DNA from 3 places in the Mesorhizobium sp. WSM4935 genome. Region 3 is predicted to be linked to each of the others. Evidence: riboswitches for the same ligand, from Rfam matches in the RefSeq annotation. Region 3 holds a riboswitch; each other region holds the start of a gene.

Evidence for each region. Region 3 has a riboswitch for thiamine pyrophosphate ahead of thiC (phosphomethylpyrimidine synthase ThiC). Riboswitches for the same ligand answer to the same signal wherever they lie in the genome.
Region 1: another riboswitch for thiamine pyrophosphate. It lies ahead of thiB (thiamine ABC transporter substrate binding subunit); the one in region 3 lies ahead of thiC (phosphomethylpyrimidine synthase ThiC).
Region 2: another riboswitch for thiamine pyrophosphate. It lies ahead of thiC (phosphomethylpyrimidine synthase ThiC); the one in region 3 lies ahead of thiC (phosphomethylpyrimidine synthase ThiC).

Annotation. Positions count from the first base shown of each region.
Region 1 is NZ_JARTVR010000017.1:21,235-24,506, reverse strand. It holds gene P9273_RS27520 (ABC-F family ATP-binding cassette domain-containing protein) at 1-332, opposite strand, end outside; gene P9273_RS27515 (thiamine diphosphokinase) at 334-978, opposite strand; TPP riboswitch at 1,115-1,220, shown strand; gene thiB (thiamine ABC transporter substrate binding subunit) at 1,273-2,274, shown strand; gene thiP (thiamine/thiamine pyrophosphate ABC transporter permease) at 2,518-3,272, shown strand, end outside.
Region 2 is NZ_JARTVR010000028.1:28,747-32,018, forward strand. It holds gene thiC (phosphomethylpyrimidine synthase ThiC) at 1-1,822, opposite strand, end outside; TPP riboswitch at 1,926-2,042, opposite strand; gene P9273_RS31400 (hypothetical protein) at 2,360-2,623, opposite strand; gene P9273_RS31405 (metallophosphoesterase family protein) at 3,115-3,272, shown strand, end outside.
Region 3 is NZ_JARTVR010000002.1:281,835-285,106, forward strand. It holds gene thiC (phosphomethylpyrimidine synthase ThiC) at 1-1,642, opposite strand, end outside; TPP riboswitch at 1,747-1,862, opposite strand; gene P9273_RS05670 (FkbM family methyltransferase) at 2,062-2,814, opposite strand; gene P9273_RS05675 (hypothetical protein) at 2,811-3,272, opposite strand, start outside.

The DNA.
Region 1 (3,272 bases), on a different contig from region 3:
AGGCCGAGATGTTCCATCAGATAGGTGGCGCGATGCGGATCGTCGGCCGGGCCGAGACCTGCCTCGACATAGGCGCGCACGCTGGCGAAGCCGTCCATGTCCGGCATCTGCGGCAGATAGCGGACCGTGGCCGAGGGCTGACGGAAGACCTCGCCGTCCTGCGGCTCGATCATCCCGGCGGCGATCTTGAGCAGCGTCGACTTGCCCGAGCCGTTGCGGCCGACCAGCGCGATCTTCTCGCCGGCGGATGCGCTGAGCGCCGCGCCGTCGAGCAGCGGCGTGCCGCCGAAGGTCAATTTAATGCCATCGAGATTGAGGAGTGGCGGCGCCATATCAGCTTTCTGGAAGAGGATAGGGGTGGGCCAGCAGCAGCGCCCGGCCGCGCTCCAGCGCGATGCCAAGCTGCCCTTTGACCTCGTTTGATATAGTGAGCGAGGAGCCGAACGCCACCTCGACGCGGTCGAGCGGCCATTTGGCGCCGGTGACCGTCAGCCCGGCGAGCTCGGAGAAGCCGAGCACCGAAAACAAGGTGCCGTCAGCATAGTCGAAACCGGCACTGCCGGGCAAAACCGGAACGCCTTCCTGCGCGCCGCTCGTCAGGAGCACGGTGGTGCCCGCCTCGGCCAGCCGCATGGCGAGCGCCAGATGCAGGAAGGCGTGGTCGGCGCGCTTGCCGCCGAAGGCTCCGGCCAACAGGAGGCTGGTCGCGCCGCGCTGAAGCGCTTCCGCTATGGCGAGCTCTCCGTCGGTCATGTCCTTTTCGGTCGGGAAGATCTTTCGCGGAACGGCGGCCAGATCTACGGGCAGGTTCGCCGGCACCGAGTCGAAATCGCCGACCCAGAGTTCCGGCACCAGGCCAAGCATGCGGGCATGGCCGATGCCGGCATCGGCGGCGATGACGCGCGAATCCTCGATCTGGCGTTCGAGCCGGGGCGTGCGAATGAGCTCGCCGCCAAGCAGAATGGTGAATGTGCCCATGGGCGTCGCCCTTACCAGCCCACCGGGCGAAACGGAAGTCGGATGCAGTGCGCTTCGGGCCCGCGTCCTGCCTCAGAACATTAGCTGCCCGGCAAACTTCCGCTTGCGCGGCGCTTCGGCCGCGCTTATCTCTCGAAGCGCTCTAACGGGGTGCCGGACGTGATCCGGCTGAGAGGCAATCGAGCCAACCCGCTGAACCTGATCCGGTTTGTACCGGCGGAGGGATTAGACGTTTCGGACCATCCGGCGCCTCAATTCCTTGTCACTCGAACGAAGGAGGCGCCGATGCGCGCAATGCTGTCTAATCTCATTGTTGCAACCGGTCTTTTATCGCTCCTGGCCGGCGTCGCGCCTGCCGAGGCAAAGGACAAGCTCACCGTTTACACCTATGAGAGCTTCACCGCCGATTGGGGTCCGGGACCGGCGGTGAAGAAGGAATTCGAGGCCGAATGCGGCTGCGATCTCGAATTCGTCTCGGTGGCCGACGGCGTGGCGCTGCTCAACCGCGTCAAGCTGGAGGGCGCCGGCACCAAGGCCGATATCGTACTTGGCCTCGACACCAATCTTACCTCCGATGCCAAGGCGAGCGGCCTGTTCGCGCCGCATGGCGAAGTCTCGGGCATCAACGTGCCGGGCGGCTGGAGCGACGACACTTTCGTGCCTTTCGACTATGGCTATTTCGCCGTGGTCTATGACACGCAGAAGCTGAAGACGCCGCCGAAGAGCCTGAAGGATCTGGTCGAGGGTGCCGGAACCGACAAGATCGTCATCCAGGATCCGCGCACCTCGACGCCCGGCCTCGGCCTGCTCCTGTGGGTGAAGTCTGTCTATGGCGACAAGGCGCCGGAAGCCTGGGCCAAGCTCAAGTCGAGAGTCCTGACGGTGACGCCGGGCTGGAGCGAGGCCTATGGCCTGTTCACCAAGGGCGAGGCGCCGATGGTACTCTCCTACACCACCTCGCCGGCCTACCACATGGTGGCCGAGAACACCGAGCGCTATCAGGCGGCCTCTTTCGAGGAGGGCGAATACCTGCAGATCGAGGTTGCCGGCATCACGACGACCGGCGCGAAGAACCCGCTGGCACAGAAGTTCATCGCCTTCATGACCGGGCCGAAGTTCCAGGACGTCATTCCGGAGACCAACTGGATGTTCCCGGCCGGAAAGACCGACAAGCCGCTCAACCCGGCCTTCGACAAACTGGTGAAGCCGACCAAGACCCTGTTGTTCAGCCCACAGGAAGTCGCGGCCAACCGCAAGGCCTGGGTGGATGAGTGGCTGGCGGTGATGAGCAAGTAGCTGGTCTTGGTTATTATCCTTCCAAGATGATTGCTCTACGGCGCCCCCCTCTGTCCTGCCGGACATCTCCCCCTCAAGGGGGGAGATCAGCTGTCATCTCGACCTTCGCCATTCTCCAACGCCGCAGTACCGAGCGGGGCGCCAAAGCTGCCAATCTCCCCCCTAGAGGGGGGGATGTCCGGCAGGACAGAGGGGGGCGCGAAGGAACGCGGCGTTCGCTAGGTCGAACCCAAATGGTGCTGCGTGCAGCCGCGCGCTGACTCCCGCGTCACCGCCGGCGTCTTCGCCATTGCGGCCATCGCGCTGCTCATCGGCGGCGCCTTCGCCGGCCTTGCCGTCGAAGGCGCGCATGATCTTTCCGGTGCTGCCGCCGCTTTCGACGGCTACCTCCTGCGCGTCGCCCGCTTCACGCTGTGGCAGGCGGCTCTCTCGACGCTGCTGTCGGTCGCGCCGGCGCTGCTGGTAGCGCGCGCTTTATCGAGGCATCCAAGCTTCCCCGGCCGCGCCCTGATCCTGCAATTGTTCACCTTGCCGCTGGCGTTGCCGGCGATCGTCGCCGCGCTCGGCGTCTTGGCGCTCTACGGTCGGGCCGGATATTTTGCCGGCGTCTTCGCCGGGCTTGGCGGCGGCGAATGGCCGGGGATCTACGGCCTCTTCGGCATCCTGGTCGCTCATGTCTTCTTCAACCTGCCACTGGCGACGCGCCTCTTCCTCGAGGCGCTGGGCACCGTTCCCGCCGACCAGTGGCGACTAGCGAGCCAGCTCGGCATGGGCGCCCGGCCAGCCTTCCGGCTGATCGAATGGCCGGTGCTGCGCGCCGCCTTGCCGGGAATTGCGGGGCTGGTCTTCATGCTCTGCATCACTTCCTTCACCATCGTGCTGACGCTGGGCGGCGGTCCGGCCGCGACGACGCTGGAGGTCGCCATCTACCAGGCGCTGCGCTTCGATTTCGATCCCGCGCGCGCCGTGGTGCTGACGCTGCTGCAGATCGCGCTGAC
Region 2 (3,272 bases), on a different contig from region 3:
GAGCCTCTGGCACGACCGGTACGCCAGTCTCGTCCGCCTGCATGTAGAGATCGCCGCCCTCCCGGTATTTTGCCGCCATTGCCGCCATGCCTTCCTTCTGGGCCTCGGCACGGATGTCGTGGGAAATGCGCATGGAGCAGAATTTCGGCCCGCACATCGAACAAAAATGTGCCAGCTTGTGCGCCTCCTTGGGCAAGGTCTGGTCGTGGAAGGACCGTGCGGTTTCGGGGTCGAGCGACAGGTTGAACTGGTCCTCCCAGCGGAACTCGAAGCGCGCGCGCGAAAGGGCATCATCCCTGGTTTTCGCTGCCGGATGGCCCTTCGCCAGATCGGCTGCATGGGCGGCTATCTTGTAGGTGATCACGCCAATCTTGACGTCGTTGCGGTCGGGAAGGCCGAGATGCTCTTTCGGCGTGACGTAGCAAAGCATTGCGGTGCCGAACCAGCCTATCATGGCGGCACCTATCCCTGAGGTGATGTGGTCATAGCCCGGCGCGATGTCGGTCGTCAGCGGCCCCAACGTGTAGAACGGCGCCTCACCGCACACTGCGAGCTGCTTGTCCATGTTCTGCTTGATCTTGTGCATGGGGACATGGCCCGGGCCTTCGATCATCACCTGGCAGTCCTTTGCCCAGGCAATCTTGGTGAGTTCTCCAAGTGTTTCCAGTTCGGCGAATTGCGCCGCGTCGTTCGCATCGGCGATTGAACCGGGACGAAGGCCGTCGCCGAGCGAGAAGGAGACGTCATAGGCTCTGGCGATGTCGCAGATCTCCTCGAAATGCTCGTAGAGGAAGCTCTCCCGGTGATGGTGCAGGCACCATTTGGCCATGATCGAGCCGCCGCGCGAGACGATGCCCGTGACCCGGTCGACGGTCAGCGGGATGTAGTGCAGCCGCACGCCGGCGTGGATGGTGAAATAGTCGACGCCTTGCTCGGCCTGCTCGATCAGCGTGTCGCGGTAGACCTCCCAGTTCAGATCCTCGGCGATGCCGTTGACCTTTTCCAGCGCCTGATAGAGCGGCACCGTACCGATCGGCACCGGCGCATTGCGCACGATCCAGTCGCGGATGTTGTGGATGTTGCGGCCGGTCGACAGGTCCATCACCGTGTCCGCGCCCCAGCGGATAGCCCAGACCATTTTTTCGACCTCTTCGGCCATCGACGATGTGACAGCCGAGTTACCGATGTTGGCGTTGATCTTGACCAGAAAATTGCGACCGATGATCATCGGCTCGCTCTCGGGATGATTGATGTTGGCGGGAATGATTGCGCGCCCGCGCGCCACCTCGTCGCGCACGAATTCGGGTGTGACGAAATCTGGGATCGCCGCGCCGAAGGCTTCGCCGTCGCGTTGCAGCTTGCCGCGCATCACCTCGCGGCCGAGATTCTCGCGGATGGCTACGAACTCCATTTCTGGCGTGATGATGCCGGCGCGCGCATAGGCAAGTTGGGTCACCGCCTTGCCCTGCTTGGCCTTGAGCGGCCGATTGCGTATCGGAAATTCCGGTGTCAGGCGCTCGCCGGTGGCGAATCCATTGTCTTCCGGCCGGACGTGGCGGCCGTCATAGGCTTCGACATCGCCACGCGCCGTGACCCATTCGTGGCGAAGCCGGGCAAGGCCTTTTTCGATGCTGGTTTCGACTGATGGATCGGTGTAGGGGCCGGACGGATCGTAGACGGTGACGGGCGGTTCGCCGGCCGTCGGATGGACGGAAATCTCGCGCATCGGCACCCTGATCTGCGGGTAGAGGACGCCGGGCTTGTGGATTTTCCGCGAGGCGGGCAGTGGTCCCGTCGATACGGCGGGGGTGAGGGCATTCATCGTGAGGCTCCTTTGCTCATGCATTGGAGACCCAGTTCTGTGCCGGAAGGATGAAAAGACGCTTCTGTAGACCTGCTGCAACAGGACCTCGGGCGTAAACTCCCGCAAAGCGCTTGCACCGTCCCTACGCCAGTATGAACTGGATCAGGTTCAACGGGTCACTGCGCCGCGAAAGCCAGCAGTATCTCAGCCCCTTGCCGGGACTCCCCTGGTGAATGCCTTAGGTTGAACGGGCTGACGCTATCTTGTCAAGCGCATTCGGGCGCCTTCGGCCGGTGGCGACGACCGGCGGCCAGCCGGGCGGAGAGCTCGCGCATGCATCGGGGACAAGTCACGCCCCGTAGACCGGGGCTGAATGGCCAAAGCCTCATTCGCTTCGTGAAGGATGGAGAAACTGTATTGGCCATGTGCGCGTATCGACCAAGTAGCTCAGGCGGTCACGGATGTGGTTATTCTGGTCGAAGGTGACGAACGGCCTTGGGGGTCACCTCCTTTAGGATTCAGAGGTTGGAAGACGGCTTCTCGCGATCACGGCCATCAGGAAATACCTGTCTTCGGCTCAACCTCGACATGGCGTCCGATCGACCGCAGATATACAGCTATCTCGTTCATGAGATGATCGCGTTCGCCGTAGATTTCAGCAATCCTACGCAGCTGTGGCTCGACGGCCCTCCGTTGCGCTGGCGTGAAATCAGCATCGCCAAAGACGTATCCCAAGTTGCCAATCGCGCAAATTTTGCAGCCGGCGTCCACAACTGCTTGTACGAATGCCGGAATGTCTTTTTCTTGCATGGTCTTCATGTCGAACCTCTCGTGAATGGCGTGCTTGCGCCCCAATCTGCCTTTTCAGCGTGTCCTCTGGGCGGCGCAAGCCCTGAGCGTGACTGTGCACGGGCAACCTCGACTATCCCATCTGCCACGCTCTTTAGAATCGGTGGGGTCTGGTGATCGCAGGCTGGGCCACTCAAAAGCCTGCAAGAAGAAAGTCATGGCGACCATTGCTCAAGATCGCAAGGGTGCGTGCAAGACCTTCCGTTGGCAGTCATGCACGCTCGCTCAGAGATAGTCCGGCCGCGGAAATTCTCCCTTATTCGTAAGAAAGCTCATTGAGCAACTGGGCATTGAGCAACTGGGTCTCACGTCACGGGTCTCGTGTGCTTCACAGCCGAAAAATAGCCGCCGTGGCAATTCTCGAAAAGTGCAGGCTACCTCGTTAAGGACACTGCGGATGATCGTTCGCGCTTGGCAAAAGCGAACGGATTAGTCTATGGCTCTCGGCAGGGGGGCGAGTTATGCGGCGGGTGCGAATCCTTCAAGTAGGCGATATTCACTATCCGGACTGGCATCCTTCCTCTAGCAACATCGATGCCAAGGATAGCAAGTTCGCTCCGAAAATAACGCAGAAGCTACGCGCGTCTTCGCTGCGTGCCGTCTTGACGAAACTTCGGCG
Region 3 (3,272 bases):
GCGCCTCCTTGGGCAACGTCTCGTCGTGGAGAGAACGCGCCGTCTCCGGATCGAGCGACAGGTTGAACTGGTCTTCCCAGCGGAACTCGAACCGTGCCCGCGAAAGCGCGTCGTCGCGGATCTTCGCCGCCGGGTGCCCCTTGGCGAGATCGGCTGCATGCGCGGCGATCTTGTAGGTGATCACCCCGGTCTTGACGTCGTTGCGGTCGGGCAGTCCGAGATGTTCCTTCGGCGTCACATAGCAGAGCATGGCTGTGCCGAACCAGCCGATCATGGCGGCGCCGATGCCGGAGGTGATGTGGTCGTAGCCGGGCGCGATGTCCGTGGTCAGCGGCCCAAGCGTGTAGAAAGGCGCCTCACCGCAAACGGCAAGCTGCTTGTCCATGTTCTGCTTGATCTTGTGCATGGGAACATGGCCCGGGCCTTCGATCATCACCTGGCAGTCCTTTGCCCAGGCGATCTTCGTCAATTCGCCAAGCGTCTCCAGCTCGGCGAATTGCGCTTTGTCGTTGGCATCCGCGATCGAGCCGGGGCGAAGGCCGTCGCCGAGCGAGAAGGAGACGTCATAAGCCCGGGCGATGTCGCAGATCTCGTCGAAATGCTCGTAGAGGAAGCTTTCGCGATGATGGTGCAGACACCATTTCGCCATGATCGAGCCGCCGCGGGAGACGATGCCCGTGACCCTGTCGACGGTCAGGGGGATATAATGCAGCCGCACGCCTGCATGGATGGTGAAATAATCGACGCCTTGCTCGGCCTGCTCGATCAGCGTGTCGCGATAGACCTCCCAGCTCAGATCTTCGGCGACGCCGCCCACCTTCTCCAGCGCCTGGTAGAGCGGCACCGTGCCGATCGGCACCGGCGCGTTGCGCACGATCCATTCGCGGATGTTGTGGATGTTGCGGCCGGTCGACAGGTCCATGACAGTGTCGGCGCCCCAGCGGATCGCCCAGACCATCTTTTCGACCTCTTCGGTCATCGAGGAGGTGACGGCGGAATTGCCGATATTGGCATTGATCTTCACCAGGAAATTGCGGCCGATGATCATCGGCTCGCTCTCTGGATGGTTGATGTTGGCGGGAATGATCGCGCGGCCGCGCGCCACCTCGTCGCGCACGAATTCCGGTGTGACGAAATCCGGGATTGATGCGCCGAATGCCTCGCCGTCCTGTTCAAGCCTGCCGCGCAGCATCTCGCGACCGAGATTCTCGCGGATGGCCGCGAATTCCATTTCGGGCGTGATGATGCCAGCGCGCGCATAGGCAAGCTGCGTCACCGCCTTGCCGGCTTTCGCCCGCAGCGGACGGTTGCGGATCGGAAATCCCCGCGTCAGGCGCTCGCCTGTCGCAAATCCGTTGTCCTCCGGCCTGACGTGGCGGCCGTCATAGGGCTCGACATCGCCGCGCGCGACGATCCAGTCTTGCCGAAACCGGGTAAGGCCCTTCTCGATATCGGTTTCGATCGCGGGGTCGGTGTAGGGGCCCGACGGGTCGTAGACCGTCACCGGCGGCTCGCCGGCAGTCGGGTGCACCGCGATCTCGCGCATCGGCACCCTGATTTGCGGATGGAGGATGCCGGATTTGTAGATTTTGCGCGAAGCGGGCAATGGCCCGGTCGATACGGTCGGGGTCAAGGCATTCATTTGAGGCTCCTTTGCTCGTTGCATTGGAGACCCAGTTCTGTGCCGGAAGGATGAAAAGACGCTTCGATCTGCCTGCTTGAGGCAGGTCTTCGGGCATGAACTCCCGCAAAGCGCTTGCACCGTCCCTACGCCAGTATGAACTGGATCAGGTTCAACGGGTCACTGCGCCGCGAAGCCAGCAGTATCTCAGCCCCTTGCCGGGACTCCCCTGGTGAATGGCCTAGGGTGGACGGGCCGGAGCCATCTTGTCAAGCGCGTTCGGCCCCGGACGGCAAATCGGGTTCGATGGCGCAAGCGAGAGCAATTCCAGGAAAGTGTGAACGGTCGGGCTCGGCGACTTCATCGTAGCCTTCGTCCAGGAATTGCGTCAAAACAAGGAGATCGAGCGGTTCGCCGTTTCCGCGAAACGGTGAACCGCTCTAGGCGAAGGCCCAGATGTCCTCGGCCTGGAAGCCGACCTGGTAGCCGGCGGTCTTCAGCTTGACGACGACCTGGCCGATCTCGGCCGCCGGGAGTGCGCCGACCTCGATCTTGATCATGCCGGGGCGGTAGCGCTTAAGGTCGAGCTGCTCGAACACCATCCAGTCGGCGCCTTCGCAGTCGACCAGGAAAGCGTCGATATGGGTAATGCCGTTGCGGTCGAGCAGCGTCTGCAAGGTCTCCGACGGCACTTCGATGTCCTTCAGATGCAGCGCGAATTTGTTGAAGTTGGCGTCGGCCTCGCCCCAGGCGTTCTTGCCTGACATCAGATTGGTGTCGGTAACCGATGAGCAGCCGATGAACTCGATCGGCAGCGTGCCGGCCTCGAGCGCGGCGGCATCGAAGGTGTGGACCGTGATCGTGCCCTTGGTTCTGGTCACCGCCACCGGTTCGATGATGAAGCGGTCGGTATCCGGGTAATTGGCGCGAAGCCGCTTCTGATTGTAGGGGATCGGCTCGACCAGCATGGCGCGCGCGCCCGCAATGCGGTGCAGCCAGGGCGTCACGTCGTCGAACAGCGCGCCGTCGCAGGCGCCGACATTGACCATCTGGAACGGCCGGCCGCCGAAACGTGCCCTGAGCGCCGCCTTGGCCAGGAACTTCGTGCCGTGCAGCGCTGGCCCGCGGTCGAGCAGGCCGGTCGGCAGACCGAGCGACAGAAGAACGCGCGCGAAGCTGGATAGCGAGCTCATGACTTGTCTCCGGGAATGACCTGCAGCGCGGCGAGGCGCCCGCCCTGGCTTGCCGCCGTCCACAGCGCCGTCAGCGGCGCGGCCAGCAGCAGGAAGGGCGGCAGGAGATTGGGGAAATAGATGCGGGTGTCGTGGATCGGGAAGACGGCGAATTTCGCCAGCACGCCGAGCACGAGCGCCGCGAGCAGGATGCCGGCGCGGCGGTCCAGCCGGAAGCCAGCGCGCTCGAGCCCGAACCAGCCGGCCAGCGCCAGGACCGAAACACCGACCCAGCTGTTGATGCTGATCGCGCGCACCACCGACGCGGCAAAGGCCTTGAGATAGGCGGCCACCGAGAACGGCGGTTCGAAGCCGTCCATATTGTAGTGCTGCTCGATGCTGGAGAACCAAAGATGCGGCCACCAGCCGGGATGCTGCGCCCAGTGCGAGATGGCGAAATAAGCAATAAAGGATGCCGC